Regions from separate parts of the Streptomyces sp. NPDC096205 genome, predicted to be linked through region 3. Evidence: riboswitches for the same ligand, from Rfam matches in the RefSeq annotation. Region 3 holds a riboswitch; each other region holds the start of a gene.
What was found. Region 3 has a riboswitch for cyclic di-AMP ahead of ACIQ6Y_RS18555 (C40 family peptidase). Riboswitches for the same ligand answer to the same signal wherever they lie in the genome.
Positions count from the first base shown of each region.

Region 1: another riboswitch for cyclic di-AMP. It lies ahead of ACIQ6Y_RS29975 (NlpC/P60 family protein); the one in region 3 lies ahead of ACIQ6Y_RS18555 (C40 family peptidase).
Region 2: another riboswitch for cyclic di-AMP. It lies ahead of ACIQ6Y_RS12435 (M23 family metallopeptidase); the one in region 3 lies ahead of ACIQ6Y_RS18555 (C40 family peptidase).
Region 4: another riboswitch for cyclic di-AMP. It lies ahead of ACIQ6Y_RS30875 (transglycosylase SLT domain-containing protein); the one in region 3 lies ahead of ACIQ6Y_RS18555 (C40 family peptidase).

Region 1 covers NZ_JBIWFS010000009.1:99,673-103,494, reverse strand. The annotation lists gene ACIQ6Y_RS29980 (tellurite resistance/C4-dicarboxylate transporter family protein) at 1-55, opposite strand, end outside; gene ACIQ6Y_RS29975 (NlpC/P60 family protein) at 322-1,530, opposite strand; cyclic di-AMP (ydaO/yuaA leader) riboswitch at 1,538-1,702, opposite strand; gene pcrA (DNA helicase PcrA) at 1,933-3,822, shown strand, end outside.
Region 2 covers NZ_JBIWFS010000003.1:20,742-24,563, forward strand. The annotation lists gene ACIQ6Y_RS12430 (PrsW family intramembrane metalloprotease) at 1-439, shown strand, start outside; gene ACIQ6Y_RS12435 (M23 family metallopeptidase) at 529-1,593, opposite strand; cyclic di-AMP (ydaO/yuaA leader) riboswitch at 1,605-1,763, opposite strand; gene ACIQ6Y_RS12440 (PP2C family protein-serine/threonine phosphatase) at 1,978-3,021, opposite strand; tRNA gene ACIQ6Y_RS12445 (tRNA-Met) at 3,813-3,822, opposite strand, start outside.
Region 3 covers NZ_JBIWFS010000004.1:566,304-570,125, forward strand. The annotation lists gene ACIQ6Y_RS18545 (ATP-dependent Clp protease proteolytic subunit) at 1-23, shown strand, start outside; gene ACIQ6Y_RS18550 (hypothetical protein) at 31-339, shown strand; cyclic di-AMP (ydaO/yuaA leader) riboswitch at 637-840, shown strand; gene ACIQ6Y_RS18555 (C40 family peptidase) at 844-1,317, shown strand; gene ACIQ6Y_RS18560 (ATP-binding protein) at 1,409-1,867, opposite strand; gene ACIQ6Y_RS18565 (helix-turn-helix domain-containing protein) at 2,081-2,950, shown strand; gene ACIQ6Y_RS18570 (DUF397 domain-containing protein) at 2,960-3,169, shown strand; gene ACIQ6Y_RS18575 (8-amino-7-oxononanoate synthase) at 3,248-3,822, opposite strand, start outside.
Region 4 covers NZ_JBIWFS010000009.1:280,594-284,415, forward strand. The annotation lists gene ACIQ6Y_RS30870 (CocE/NonD family hydrolase) at 1-1,651, shown strand, start outside; cyclic di-AMP (ydaO/yuaA leader) riboswitch at 1,921-2,101, shown strand; gene ACIQ6Y_RS30875 (transglycosylase SLT domain-containing protein) at 2,107-2,577, shown strand; gene ACIQ6Y_RS30880 (HAD family hydrolase) at 2,593-3,417, opposite strand; gene fahA (fumarylacetoacetase) at 3,740-3,822, shown strand, end outside.

The DNA.
Region 1 (3,822 bases), on a different contig from region 3:
CGGCGGCGGGCGGGCGTTGCGCCCACCAGGCGCGCAGGGAAGAGGTACCGGGCATGCGGCCGATGCTAGGGAGCGGGTACGGGGTCCGCGCGTTCGCATGGGCCATGAGTGGCGCGCCTTCGAGGCGGCGGCCCGGCACCGGCCCCGCCATCCGAAGACCGGCAGACTCCCTCGGGCCCGCCGCCCGCAGACCGACACGCTCCCTCGCCCCGCAGACCCGCAGGCCCCCTCGGGCGCTCCCTCGACCCGCAGACCCGCAGACCCACAGGCTCCCTCGGCCCTCGCCGCCCGGAGCCCGGCAGGCTCCCTGAAGGGCGAAGGTCAGGCCGGCCGCACCACGCTGTGGATCGAGGACTCCCCGTCGTAGTAGATCGACTCCTCGCGGACGTACGCGCCCGGCTTCGGGGCGTGGATCATCATGCCGTTGCCGATGTAGATGCCGACATGGGTGACATCGGCGTAGAAGAAGACGAGGTCACCGGGCTGGGCGTCCGACAACGGCACCGTCGTGCCGGCGTTGACCTGGTCGTACGTGACGCGCGGGATGTCCACGCCCGCGGCCTTCCAGGCGGCCTGGGTGAGACCGGAGCAGTCGTAGGAGTCGGGGCCGGTCGCGCCCCAGACGTACGGCTTGCCGATCTGGGCGCGGGCGAAGGCGAGCGCCTTCTCGGCCTTGGCGGCGTAGGTGGAGTCGGTGGTCGGGGAGGTCGGGGTCGTCGAGGTGTCAGAGGTGCCGGCGCCGCCGGTCGAGGTGGACGAGTCGCCGCTCGCGGCCTCCTCCTGCGCCGCCGCCTCGGCCGCCTTGCGCTGCCGCTCCTCCTCCGCGGCCTGCTGCGCGGCGAGCTCGGCGGCCTTGCGGGCGGCCTCCTCGCGCTTGCGTTCCTCGATCGCCGCGAGCCGGGCCTTCTCCTCGGCGGTCAGCTGCGACAGCAGCACGCGCGCGGTGGAGAGCTTCTTCTGGACGGTGGCCTTGGCCGTCCTCAGCTCGGTCTGCGAGTCGGTGAGCGTCGACAGGCTCTCGGTGGCCTCGCGGCGCTTCTCCATGGTCGCGGACTGCTGGGTGATGTAGTCGTCGACCGCGTCCTTCTGACGGCCGGTGAGCCGGTCCATCAGCTGGGTCTGGTCGAAGTAGTCCTGCGGTGTGTCCGCGAGCAGGAGGGTCGCCGTGTCGGGCGCGGACGCGCCGGTGCGGTACTGGGCCGCGGCGAAGGAGCCGAGCTGCTCGCGCGCCTCGTTCAGCTGCTCGGTGCGCTTCGCCACGTCGTCGAGGAGGGAGTCCACGCGCTTGCGCTGCTTGGTGGTCCGCTCCTTGGCGGCGTTGTACTTCTCGGTCGCCGTCTCCGCCTGCCGGTAGAGATCGTCGACCTTCTTCTCGACCTCCTCCAGGCTCGGCCGGTCGTCGTCCGAGGGGCTGGCGTTGGCCGTCTGCGACAGCAGGGCCACGGAGGTGAGGGCCGCGGTGGCCAGGGCGGGGGTCCGTATGCCTGCGACGCGCGTCCCGGTGGTGCGCGGCTTGCGGTGCGACGCCAAGGGTGGCGACTCCTTCCATCTGCCGCCTACCGGGTTAGCTGTCGGGTTCGGGCGTGTTCGGAAGGTGTGCCCTACGGCGCTCCCCGCGAGGGAGTGGGCCGATTCACCCCAGGTTCGGTGGGTCCCCGGCTCCGGTGCCGTGCGGGCGCACCGGACTCGGCGGAGGCCGCGCGGCCCGGCGACGTTCGCCGGTGGGGGTCGTACGGCCTGCCCGGCACCGTAGCCAACTCGTGTGGCCCCTGTGAAGGTTGACGGGTGATATGCCCGATACATTTTCGTGACCTTGGCGTGAGCGGGACAGAACTGCCGCAGGCCGTGCCCGCAGGGTCACGCAGGGTGGCGTCGGCGGAGTTCTCGAGACGGCGACCGGTTGTCAGTGGCGACCCCTAGACTCGGAGAGCGATGAGCAGCCTCTTTGACGACAGCTTCCTGGCGGACCTCCAGAGCCCTCGCGGGCACGAGGAGGAGCACCCGCCGCCGCCCGAGGACGATCACGCTCCGGAGCCGCTTCCGGACGATCTGTTCGGCGGGAAGTTCGACGTGCCCCCGGACCGGGACGCCTACTACCGCGACGGCGCCCCGCGCCCGGCCCTGGACGCAGCAGCGCTGCTGGAGGGGCTGAACGAGAACCAGCGCGCCGCCGTCGTCCACTCCGGCACGCCCCTGCTCATCGTGGCCGGCGCCGGCTCCGGCAAGACCCGTGTGCTCACCCACCGCATCGCCCACCTGCTCGCCGAGCGGAACGTGCACCCGGGCCAGATCCTCGCGATCACCTTCACCAACAAGGCCGCGGGCGAGATGAAGGAGCGCGTCGAGCAGCTCGTCGGCCCGCGCGCGAACGCGATGTGGGTCATGACCTTCCACAGCGCGTGCGTGCGCATCCTGCGCCGCGAGTCCAAGAAGCTCGGCTTCACCTCCTCCTTCTCGATCTACGACGCCGCCGACTCCAAGCGCCTGATGGCCCTGGTCTGCCGTGACCTGGACCTGGACCCCAAGCGCTTCCCGCCCAAGTCCTTCAGCGCCAAGATCAGCAACCTGAAGAACGAGCTGATCGACGAGGAGGACTTCGCCGCCCAGGCCTCCGACGGCTTCGAGAAGACCCTCGCCCAGGCCTACGCCCTCTACCAGTCCCGGCTGCGCGAGGCGAACGCCCTCGACTTCGACGACCTGATCATGACGACGGTCAACCTGCTGCGCGCCTTCCCGGACGTCGCCGAGCACTACCGCCGCCGCTTCCGGCACGTCCTGGTCGACGAGTACCAGGACACGAACCACGCCCAGTACGCCTTGGTGCGCGAGCTGGTGGGGACCGCCGAGCGGCCCCCCGGCGAGACCGATGTACCGCCCAGCGAGTACGACGTCCCGCCCGCCGAGCTGTGCGTCGTCGGTGACGCGGACCAGTCGATCTACGCCTTCCGCGGCGCGACCATCCGCAACATCCTCCAGTTCGAGGAGGACTACCCGGACGCGACGACGATCCTGCTGGAGCAGAACTACCGCTCCACGCAGACGATCCTCTCCGCGGCCAACGCGGTCATCGAGCGCAACGAGTCCCGCCGCCCCAAGAACCTGTGGACCAACGCGGGCTCCGGCGCGCGCATCACCGGCTATGTCGCCGACACCGAGCACGACGAGGCGCAGTTCGTCGCCGACGAGATAGACCGCCTCACGGACGCGGGCGACGCGAAGGCCGGCGACGTCGCCGTCTTCTACCGCACCAACGCCCAGTCCCGTGTCTTCGAAGAGGTCTTCATCCGCGTCGGCCTGCCCTACAAGGTCGTCGGCGGCGTCCGCTTCTACGAGCGCAAGGAGGTCCGGGACGTCCTGGCCTACCTCAGGGTGCTGGCCAACCCCGAGGACTCCGTCCCGCTGCGGCGCATCCTCAACGTCCCCAAGCGCGGCATCGGCGAGCGCGCCGAGGCGATGATCGACGCCCTCTCCCAGCGGGAGAAGATCAGCTTCCCGCAGGCGCTCAAGCGGGTCGACGAGGCGTACGGCATGGCCGCGCGGTCCACGAACGCCGTCAAGCGGTTCAACACGCTGATGGAGGAGCTCCGTACGATCGTCGAGTCCGGCGCCGGACCGGCCACCATCCTGGAGGCCGTCCTCGAACGCACCGGCTATCTCGCCGAGCTCCAGGCCTCCACCGACCCGCAGGACGAGACCCGTATCGAGAACCTCCAGGAACTCGCCGCCGTGGCCCTGGAGTTCGAGCAGGAGTCGGAGGAAGGGGCCGCCGGAGGGCTGGCCGCCTTCCTGGAGCGGGTCGCGCTCGTCGCCGACTCCGACCAG
Region 2 (3,822 bases), on a different contig from region 3:
GCGCACGGTGCGCGAGGAACTCCCGCCGTATGTCGCGGCGGGCTGGCTGACCCCGGCGGAGCCGTACGCGCTCGGCTCGATGCGCGCCCGCCGGCTGGCCCGCGAGTACGCCGACCGCCACCTGGGCAAGCGGGCGAAGCGGGCCGTGGCGCAGTACGAGGCGTACGCCACGTCCCTGGCCTTCCTGCGGCACCGGGCCCGCCGCGGCCGCGCGGGCGCCGATTTCGTCGTACGGGAGCAGGCGCTGCTGCACGAGCTGTGGGCCCGCCACGAGGTGGCCCACCCGGCTCTGCAGTACGCGGCCCGGGCGACGACACCGGTCCGGGCGTACTACGCACCCGGCTACGGCTACGGGATCCAGCCGCACCCGGCCTACCCGGCCCAGCCGCTGTACCCGGCCCAGCCGCTGTACCCGGCGTACAACCCGTACCGGTCCTAGGGCCTGCCCCTAGGCAGACGAAACCGGCAGCCCTGACGTCGGGGGGTTGTCGTCAGGACCACCGGGGTTTCAGTCGAGCGGAGGGGGCGTCAGGGGTTCAGGCCCCGGTCCCGCAGCCATGCCATGGGGTCCACGCCGGCCCCGTCGATGTGCACCTCCAGGTGCAGGTGCGGCCCGGTGACGTTGCCGGTCGCGCCGACGCGCCCGATGACATCGCCCGTGTTGACCGTCTGGCCGACGCTGACGTTGATCGAGGACTGGTGGGCGTAGCGGATCTCGGTGCCGTCCTCGAGGGTGAGGACGGTGCTGTAGCCGTACGACCCGCTCCAGCCGGCCTCGGTGATCGTGCCGGTGTGGATCGCCTTGATCGGCGTGCCGGTGGGCGCGGCGAAGTCGAGGCCGGTGTGGTAGCCGGAGGACCACATCGAGCCGGCCTGGCCGTAGGTGGAGGTGATCGTGTACGAGGAGGTCGGCAGCGTGTACTGGCGTGCCAGCTCGGCGAGGCGCTCGGCCTCGGCCTTCTTGCGGGCCTCCTCCTCCGCTGCGGCCTTCTCGGCGGCGGCCTTGGCCTCCGCCTCCTTCTCGGCCTTGGCGGCGGCCTCGGCGGCCTCCTTCTCGGCGGCGGCCTGAGCCGCGGCCTGGGCCGCCTGGGCCGCCTGGGCGGCCTTGGTGTCGGCCTGGTCCTGCTGCTGGGCGGCCTGCGCCATGATGCGGGCGCGCAGTGCCTCACCGGCGTCGGCGGTGTCCTCGGTGGCGTCGGCCGTGTCGGTGCCGAGGCTGCTGAGCGGGGCGACGGCCTCGGTGGTCTCCTCGGCGGGCGCGTCGTCGGAGATGAGGGAGCCGATGGAGGGCAGGTCGGGCATGGAGATGGCGACCGGCGGCTTGCCGGACTGGGCGCTGGCCATGCCGCCGGCGCCGACCGCGGCTATGACGCCGACGCCGAGGACGGTGGAGCTGCGGGCGAGTCCGCCGCCGCGCTGCTTGGCGACGCGGTGCCGGCCGCGGACGGGGCGGACGGAGTCCGCGGTGGGGTTCCACTCCTCCCACGGTCCCTCGTCGGTGGGGTGGCCGCCGTAGACGAACGTTTCCTCGGTCTCGGCGGTGCGCTGGCCCGGCATGAACGGGGCATGCGGGGCAGGGCGGTTGGACGCCACGTGGGCGTGCTCCTTTCCTTCCTTCTCGCCTACCGGGTTAGCTGACGGGTTCGGAGCAGGAAGGTCTCCTACGCGCGTATATGACACCGTGTGTCCACGGCGAAATACGCCCGATTCACCCCAAGTTGGTGGTTCCCCGGTTCCCTGACGGGATTCGGCGCGTGCGCACGGAGCCGTCTCTTGTGACGGCTGGGACGACCGCGCTGCGTTATCGGACGTTAATAGAACCGGGGCTCCAATTCCAAGCCGTTCGGCTTGATCATTAACGCGATCGACAGGGACGTAGAACCCAGGAGGGGCGAAAAACGGGCGAGTTGACCCGTACTCAGTACCGTCCGAGTTTTTGATGGTGACTCAGATGTTATGCGCAGGGCGCTCGCCCGATCACAGCACGTCACCCCGGGCCGGGCGCCGTACGGCGAGCAGCGCCATGTCGTCGGCGAGGGCGCCGCCGGTGTGCCGGCGGACCTCCTCCGCGAGGGTGCGCAGCAACTGGCCGGGGCCGCGGAAGGTGCGCCCGGCGAGCCGCGCCTCGGGGTCGTAGAACACCCCGCGGGCGTCACGGGCCTCGGACAGGCCGTCGGTGAAGAGCAGCAGGGTGGCGCCGCCGGGGAGGGGGTGCTCCTCGGCGCGGTCCGGCCAGCGGCCGAGGTCGCTCATGCCGAGCGGCAGGGCGGGCCGGTGGGCGGACAGCGGGACGAGGGTGCCGTCGGCGTGCAGCACGAGCGGGGCGGGATGGCCGCGGTTGAGGAGACGTACGACGCCGTCGCCGTGCGGGAGTTCGGCCAGCACGGCCGTGGTGAACCCCTCGTGGGCGTCCAGCCCGTCGCGCCGCGTGCCCTCGCGGTCCAGGGCGCGCTCCAGCCTCTGGGCGACCGCCTCCAGCGTGGCCTCCTGCTCGGCCGCCTCCCGGAACGCCCCGATGACGACGGCGACCGCCGACACCGCGCCCATGCCCTTGCCGCGTACGTCCCCGACGACGAGCCGCACCCCCTGCGGGCTGTCCTGCACCGCGTACAGGTCGCCCCCGATGAACGCGTCCGCCTGCGCCGCCTCGTAGCGCGCGGCGATCTCGAACCCGCCGATCCGCTCGGCGGGCTCCGGCAGCACGGCCCGCTGCGCGGCCTCGGCGATCTCGCGCGCGGAGGCAAGGCGCTCGTCGCCGCGACGCACCAGGATGTTGATGACGACCGCCAGGAAGGACACCGTCACCACGGTGAGCAGCTCGGTGACCGACTCCACGTCCAGGACGATCCCCATCAGCAGATGCACGCCCAGTACGACGACGATCGCGGCGGCCCCGGTGAGCAGCGTGCCGCGCCGGGAGTAGAGGGGGGCGGCGACGAGGGGGGCCGCCGTGAAGAAGGGGACCGCGGTGTACGCGGCCGGCGTGAAGGAGTCGTAGGCCGCACCGGCGGCGATCAGCACGGCCGGGAGGGCGCGGACGAGGGTCCGGGCGCAGGAGATCCGCCGCCGCTCGGGGGGTCTGGTGCTGGGCGCGGGGGCGTCGGGGTCGGGGTGCGGGGGGTTGCCGGGGTTGGGGTCTGCGAGGTCGCCGGGGTTCCGGTCCGCGGGATCGCTGGTCTTCGGGGCCGTGGGGTCGCCGGGGTTCCGGTCCGCGGGACCACCGGGCCTCGGGGCCGTGGGGTCGCCGGGGTTCCGGTCCGCGGGACCACCGGGCCTCGGGCCCGCAAGATCACCGGCCGTCGGACCCGCAGGATCGCCGGGTCTCGGTCCCGCAAGATCACCGGGCCTGGGGCCCGCGGAATCACCAGGCTTCAAGCCCGCGGAATCACCAGGCCTCGGGTCCGCAGGATCACCGGGCCTCGGGTCCGCGAGATCGCCGGGCTTCAGGGCCGCGGAATCATCAGGCTTCAGGCCCGCGGGATCACCGGGCCTCGGGTCCGCGGGATCGCCGGCTGTCGGATCCGCCGGATCGCCGGGCCTGGGGCCCGCGAGATCGCCGGGCTCGGCGTGCTCCCTCGCGCCGGCTCTCCGCTCGGGACCCAGCTCAGCAGGCGGCACCACTCGTACTCCCGCAGGCGCATGTCGTCGCGGGCCGCGCGTCGGGCCCCGTCCGTCCAGGGTCGCCGCGGCGGGCGAGGGCGGCGAGCGGGGGAGTCCGACCGGGGGATGGTCCGGGAAGGCGGGGTGGCAGGTGTGTGGGAAACACTCAGGGCCGGTATCCATCTGCATGGATACCGGCCCTGAGTCTTCAGTAGCGGGGAC
Region 3 (3,822 bases):
TCGCCCCGCCGACCGGAGAGTGAGGCGCCGGTGCTGCCACCCGAACTGCCGCCGCTGCCCGCGCTGACCCGCGCGGAGGGCGAGTTGATCGACCGTTACCTGGAGGCCGTCGACCTGCTGGGCCGGATCAACCCCGCGCACCACGGCGACACCTACGGCGGACTGCGCGCCGCTCAGGCGCTGGTGCGCAAGGCCATGGAACTGCGCGACGCGCTCGCCCTGATGCACCAACGGGGCGAGACGGAGCTGCACGCGCCGACGCTCGCGCGGGCGCTGCGCGTCCTGGACGGGGAGCGCCGGACGGCGCGTGTGGCGCTGCCGGCGCGCTCCGACGGCTGAGCGCGCGAGGCCACCGTTAAACGGACCAAATGACGTACCCCCTTTCGGAGTAGAAGGTTGTCGTATTGCGGGGCCCCAACAGTTGCGTGATACGCGCGCTTTCACGGCGGAACAATGCGTTCCGGCCCTGGTCCGGGGCCGTTCGGCGGTCTTGACAGACGCTTGTCGATCAAGCTGTCCACCCGAACGGGTGAGTGGTGAGTAACAACACAAATCCCCGGTTCCATTGGGTATTTCGGACACTTGTGAGTGAAGATCCCTGACTGACGACAAGCCCCCGCCACCGCGGCGGGGCGGTCCGGGCGGACGCCGAGTCCTGCCGCCGCCCGGATGACCGGTCGACAGGAGTGGATCGGCAGGAGTGGAGGACCCAAGCACGACGGTCCGCCGGAGCGCAGTTGTCCGAGCGGTCCTTGGGGTGAAGCCGCCTTCGGGTGGCCGGGCCACTTCGCCAGCCCGAATCCGACAGGTCATCCTTCACAGGCGGCTGACGAAGGGTTGCGCATGACCGCGCAGAATCGTGTCCCGTCGCTCATGGCCCGTGCCGGTACGGCCTCGGCCCTGACTCTCGCCGCCGTGGGCGGCTCCCTGGTGGTGCCCGGCGTCGCCGCCGAGGCCCAGGCCGCCACGTCCGCGACGAAGGCCCTCCAGGTGGCAGCCTCGAAGAAGGGCTCGCCCTACAAGTACGGCGCCACCGGTCCGCACCGGTTCGACTGCTCGGGCCTCACTCTCTACTCGTACAAGAAGGCGGGCAAGTCTCTGCCGCGCACCGCTGCCCAGCAGTACAACAAGACCCGGCACATCTCCGCCAAGAGCCGCAAGGCGGGGGACCTGGTGTTCTTCCACTCGGGCTCGAACGTCTACCACGTGGGCATCTACGCCGGTAAGGGCCGCATCTGGCACGCCCCGAAGACCGGGGACGTGGTCAGGCTCCAGAAGATCTGGACGAGCAAGGTCTGGTACGGCCGCGTGAGCTGACCTGCTCCCGGGCGGTACGGCTCCCTGACCCGCCGTCACCGCCCGGGGCCACTCCTGGGCCCCCGAGCAGCGTCCGCGCGCTCTCGGGGGCTCACGGCTCCTGCTGGCCCGCTGCGGTCACCGGATGAGCCGGGACGGTCCAGGGCAGCTCGATCAGGACCGTCTTGCCGCCCTCGCGCGTGGGTCTGACGCGCAGTCTGCCGCCGCACTCCGCCGTCAGCCAGCGGATGATCACCATGCCGCGGCCGTTGTCCTGCTGCACCGCGGCCGGCAGCCGCTTCGGGAACCTCGGATGGCTGTCGGTGACGCCGATGCGCAACTGTTCGTCACGCTCCAGGCGCACGGCCACCGTGAAGGTGGGTGACTGCCCGAACGTGTGCTGTACGGCGTTGGTGGCGAGTTCGGAGACGATCAGCCGGACGGTGTTGGCGGCCTCGGTGTCCGACGGCAGGCCCCACTCCCCCAGGGTGCCGATGACGAAGGCACGGGCCGCGGAGACCGAGGCGGGATCGCTCGGCAGAGTGACGGATGCTTCCAGGTGGTCTGCCATGGCGACGTCGTCCCTTTCCCACGGGATCGCGGTCCGACAAGAATCGGATGGTTCGAGTACGGTCCCGGACTGGTGCTTCGTTCGCCAGACTGCCACCAGCACGCCGGTAACGGTGGCGATCCACCAAGATATGCATATATCTGTCGCTCGAAGCGGTGAACTCTGCGACGGCAGACCCTATTTGGGCGGCCCTTGAGGAGTAGGGAGGGGCCCATGCAGCACGGTCCGGCGGTGCGCCGCCGAAAGCTCGGCGCGGAACTGCGCGCGCTGCGCACCCGTACGGGACTCACCAGCGGCGAGGCGGCCCGGCTGGTGGGCTGGCATCAGTCGAAAGTGAGCCGGATCGAGACGGGCGCGAGTGGCGTGAAACCGTCCGACGTGCGGTTACTGCTGGACGCCTACGGCGTCTCCGACCCCGAACTGCGCGAGCTGCTGCTGATGTTGGCCGGCTCCGACGACGGGATCGGCCGGCACCACTGGTGGCACGCCTACCGCGGGGTGCTGCCGCCCGCCTACCGGGACTTCATCAGCCTGGAGTCGCAGGCCAGCGCGATGCGCACGCTGGAGACCTCCGTGGTGCCCGGACTGCTGCAGACCCCCGAGTACGCCCGTGCGGTGACCCGGGCCGCGGTGGCCGGCCTCGCCGGGGAGCCGGACGAGCGGGTGGACGCGCTGGTGCAGGTGCGGCTCGCCCGGCAGGAGGTGCTGCGGGCGCAGCCGCCGCTGCGGCTGAGCGCGGTGCTGGACGAGGCCGTGCTGCGCCGGGAGGTGGGCGGGCCCGAGGTGATGCGGGGGCAGGTGCGGCGGCTGCTGGAGGCGGCGCGGCTGCCGCAGGTCCGTATCCAGGTGCTGCCGTTCTCCGCCGGGGCGCATATCGGCATCACCGGGCCTTTCGTTATCTTCTCATTTCCGCGCACTTCTGATCTGGATGTGGTTGTTCTCGACCACATGACGAGTAGCCTCTATCTCGAACGGAAAGAAGACCTGGAGGCCTACACCGAGGCCTTCAACACCCTTCAGGCACACGCCCTTTCACCCGAGGACTCGCTGGATCACATCGCCGGGACAGTTGACGGCGCATAAGGAGGCACCATGTCTGCACTGCCTCGGAACGTCCCCTCCAGTACCCGATTGCACAGCGCCCAGTGGCTGCGCAGCAGCTACAGCACCGGAGCCAACAACTGCGTCGAGACGGCCCGTTGGTCGGGCCGGCTCGCCGTGCGCGACTCCAAGAGGCCGGAGGGACCCGCGCTGCTCTTCTCCCCCGAGAGCTGGGCGGGATTCACGGCCGCATTCCACTGAGGGTCGTTCGAGGCCCGTCCCAGGGTCGTTTCACTCTGAAAACGGATCAGTTCTGAAACACGGCCGTGGATCGCCGACTCACGGTCGCGTCCGACCGATCACCCGTACAGCGCGTTCGATCTGTTCCCCGGAGAGGTCCGCGCGGGCGGTCAGCCGCAGCCGGGAGATGCCGTCCGGCACGGACGGCGGCCGGAAGCAGCCCACGGCCACCCCGGCGGCGCGGCAGTCCGCCGCCCACCGCACGGCCTGCTCCGGGGACGGAGCGCGCACCGACACCACGGCGGCGTCCGGCCGTACCGCCTCATGGCCCGCCGCCGTCAGCCGCTCGTACAGCTCGGTCGCCACCTCCCGCGCCCGCGCCGCCCGCTCGGGCTCACGGCGCAGCAGCCCCAGGGCCGCCAGGGCCGCGCCCGCCGCGGCCGGGGCGAGGCCGGTGTCGAAGATGAACGTGCGGGCCGCGTTGACCAGGTGCTCGATCACCCGCGCGGGGCCCAGCACCGCGCCGCCCTGGCTGCCCAGCGACTTCGACAGGGTCACCGTCACGACGACGTCCTCGGCCCCCGCCAGCCCGGCCGCGTACGGCGCGCCGCGCCCGCCGTCGCCGAGTACGCCGAGGCCGTGCGCGTCGTCGACCACCAGTCCGGCGCCGTACG
Region 4 (3,822 bases), on a different contig from region 3:
CTGGCTGGCGGGCCGGCCCTGGTGCGACGGCAGGGTCGGCATGTTCGGCATCGGCCGCGGCGGCCTCAGCTCCCTCCGTGTCGCGGCTCTCGCGCCCGAGCCGCTCAGGGCGGTCGTCGCGGTCTGCTGCGCGGACGACCATCCGGACAACGAACCGCACTCCGCCTCGGGTTCCGTCCGGGCGGAAGAGGTGCAGACCCGCTCCGCCGCGGCCCTCGCCCGGGTCTGCCTCCCGCCCGACCCGTCGTACGCCGGTCAGGACTGGCGTGATCTGTGGCTGAAGCGTCTGGAGGCCGTCTCGCCGGTGGTGCACGCCTGGCTGGACCAGCAGCCCGGGGACGCCCCCTGGCCGCAGGGCGGCGGCAGTGTCGACCCCGACGCGATCCGTGCGGCCGTGCTCGCGGTGAGCGGCTGGCACGACCCGTACCGCGACACCGTGCTCCACCTGCTGGAGCGCCTGCCCGCCGACCGGGTCCGTGGCCTGCTCGGCCCCTGGCCCCACCGCTACCCCGACCGCGACCGGCCGCCCGGCCCGGCGATCGGCTTCCTCCAGGAGACGCTGCGCTGGTGGGACCACTGGCTCAAGGGCGCGGACACCGGCGTCCTGCGCGAGCCCCTGCTGCGCTCCTACGTCACCGACGCGCACCGACCGGCCACGGCGCACCCCTCGCTGCCCGGCCGCTGGACCGGCGAGCCCGCCTGGCCGTCGCCGCTGGTGACGCCGGTGGCGTACGCCCTCCAGGGCGCCCCCGTCGTCGTACGGTCGCCGATGCACACCGGTGTGGACGCCGGCCGCTTCCGCCCGCTCGGTCACGACGCCGATCTGCCGCCCGACCAGCGCGAGGAGGACGCACGGTCGGTGTGTTTCGAGTTCGAGGTGGGCGAGGAGACCTGGGTGCTGGGGCGGCCCCGGGTGCGGCTGCGGCTGAGCTGCGCGACGCCGCGCGGGCAGGTGGCCGCCCGGCTGTGCGACGTGGCCCCGGACGGGTCCTCGACGCTGGTCACGCGCGGGATGCTCGACCTCGCGGCCGAGGGGTCGTCGCAGACGGCGGACTTCTCGCTGAGCGCCGTCGGGTACGCCTTTCCGGCCGGGCATCGCATCCGGCTCGCCGTCTCCTCGGCGTACTGGCCGTGGGTGTGGCCCGAGCCGGAGTCGGCGGCCGGTTTCACGCTGGACCCGGCGGGCAGCACGCTGGAGCTGCCGGTGCGCTCGCGCCGGGCGGGCGCGGAGGTCGCCTTCGAGGAGCCCGAGCAGGCCGGGCCGCTGGGGGTGAGCCTGCCGGCCACCTTGGACGAGCCGCGGCCGGAGCGGGTGGTGGTGCGCGAGGTCGCCGAGGGCGTGTGGCGTCTGGAGGTCCTTCCGGTTCGGGGCGGCACGCGCGCGTACCCGGACGGTCTCGAGCTCACCGAGGAGGCGCTGGAGACGTACACGATCCGCGCCGACGACCCGCTGTCGGCCCGCGCCCGCACGGAGTGGTCGATCGGGCTGCACCGGCCCGAGCTGCCCTGGGCCGCCACCGTCCGCACCCGCTCGGAGATCGGCTGTGACGCGGAGCACTTCGTCACCTCCGACGAGGTGGTGTGCACGGAGGGCGGCGAGGTCGTGTTCCACCGCACCTGGGAGAGGCGCATTCCACGGACCGCCGATTGAGGGCGAGTTGGGGGTGATGCCCCAATTGCCGCTCTTGTGACTGCCGGTGAGATGGCTCACTGCGGGGCCGGGTGTGCGGTGATCGACTCTCACGGCACGCGCCAGGCCCCGCCGCTTGGTTGAGCGGAAATCGCCATAAAGGATCAAGTGCCGCAAACGCACTGATCATGCCCGACCGGTGCTTTGTGTGAATCCGGTACTTGTTTCGCCCATGTGCTCTCGCATACGTTCCCGGCCTGCCGGGCGGAACGCCGAATCCTGCCGCCGCCCATTGGCATCCACCGACCACGCAGCGGCAGGAGCGGGGGACCCAGGTAAGTCGCCGTACCGGACGTCGTACCAGCTACGACACCCGGCACGGCTTGGGGTCAAGCCATGCCTCTTCGGGCCTGGCCGGGCACCTTTCCGCCCGAACCCGACAGCTCACCTCGCAGGCGCCGGAGAGGACGTTCCCCATGCCTGCGCACACGCATGCAAACCGCCGCCCCCGTCTCGTCCGTGCCCTCACCGCCGCCGGTGTGGCCGCCGCCGCGCTCGCCCTGCCGTTCGCCGGCGCGACCGGCGCCTCGGCCGCCCCCACGGCCACGACGTCGGCGACCATCTACCCGAACACCCTCGACGGCTGGATCCGCCAGTCGCTCGACGTCATGGCCCAGAACGGCATCCCGGGCAGCTACGACGGCATCTACCGCAACATCATGCGCGAGTCGTCGGGCAACCCGCTCGCCATCAACAACTGGGACTCCAACGCGCTCGCGGGCACCCCGTCCAAGGGCCTGCTCCAGGTCATCGACCCCACCTTCGCGGCGTACCACGTGCCCGGCACCGCCTTCGACCCGTACGACCCGGTCGCGAACATCACCGCCGCCTGCAACTACGCGGCGGCCCGCTACGGCTCGATCGACAACGTCTTCGGCGCGTACTGACCGCCTCCCGGCCCCTCAGCCGTAGAGCCGTTCGAGGACGACGGCGATGCCGTCGTCCTCGTTCGAGCAGGTGATCTCGTCGGCCACCGCCTTCAGTTCCGGGTGCGCGTTGGCCATGGCCACGCCGTGCGCGGCCCAGTCGAACATCGGGATGTCGTTGGGCATGTCACCGAAGGCGAGGGTGTCCGCGGGTGTCAGGCCGAGCCGGCGGGCCGCCAGCGCCAGGCCCGTCGCCTTGGTGACGCCGCACGGCTGCAGCTCCACCGTCCCGGGCCCCGACATGGTGACCGTGGCCAGCGAACCCACCACCGCCCGCGCCACTGCCGCCAACTCGTCGTCGTTCAGGTCCGGATGGCGCAGCAGCACCTTGCTGATCGGCTCGCACCACAGGTCGTCGCGGCGGCGCACACGCACCGCGGGCAGGGTCGGGTGCGGCATCGTGTAGCCGGGCTCGATGAGGGTGAGCCCGTCGACGCCGTCCTGGTCCACGGCCGCGTACACCTGCCCCACCTCGGCCTCGATCTTGCCGAGCGCGGTCTCAGCGAGCTCCCGGTCCAGGGTGACGGACCACAGCAGCCGGTCGGCGCCCACGTCGTAGAGCTGCGCGCCCTGCCCGCACACCGCGAGGCCGGTACAGCCCAGGTCCTCGAGGAGGGGGCGCACCCGGGGCGCGGGCCGGCCGGTCACCACCAGATGTCGGGCGCCGGCGTGTGCCACCAGCGCCAGAGCGGCCCGCGACCGATCGGAGAAGGTGTCGTCGCCGCGAAGCAGCGTGCCGTCCAGATCGGTGGCGATGAGTGAGTACGTGGTGCGCTCGGCATATGCGGTGGGTGCGGCCATGATCAGAGAATACGGACATCGCGCGCCCCCACCCCGGCGCGAACCGACCCGCGCAAGGCGCCTCCTCCCAGCCCACGCGCCCCTTCAACTCCCTTTTGCGCTCCGGTAATTCACCCCCAGGTGTCGCCTCCCGGGCCGACGACCTCCGTGCCCGGCGCCCTCCTTGCCCCGTCCCGGCGGCGGGACCTCGCCGAGGCCTGGGGCACTGCCCAAGACGGCCACCTCGGCCGTAACGTGTGGCCCAGCCACCCACCTGTGCCCCGCACCGGTGGGCGGCCGCACGGCACCGCACACGGCACGCACGAGAGCGAGGCACAACCGCATGCCCCCCTTCGATGTCCCCGAGGGCGACCCCTTCGGCCCGCACAACCTTCCGTACGGTGTGTTCTCCACCGGAGACCCGGA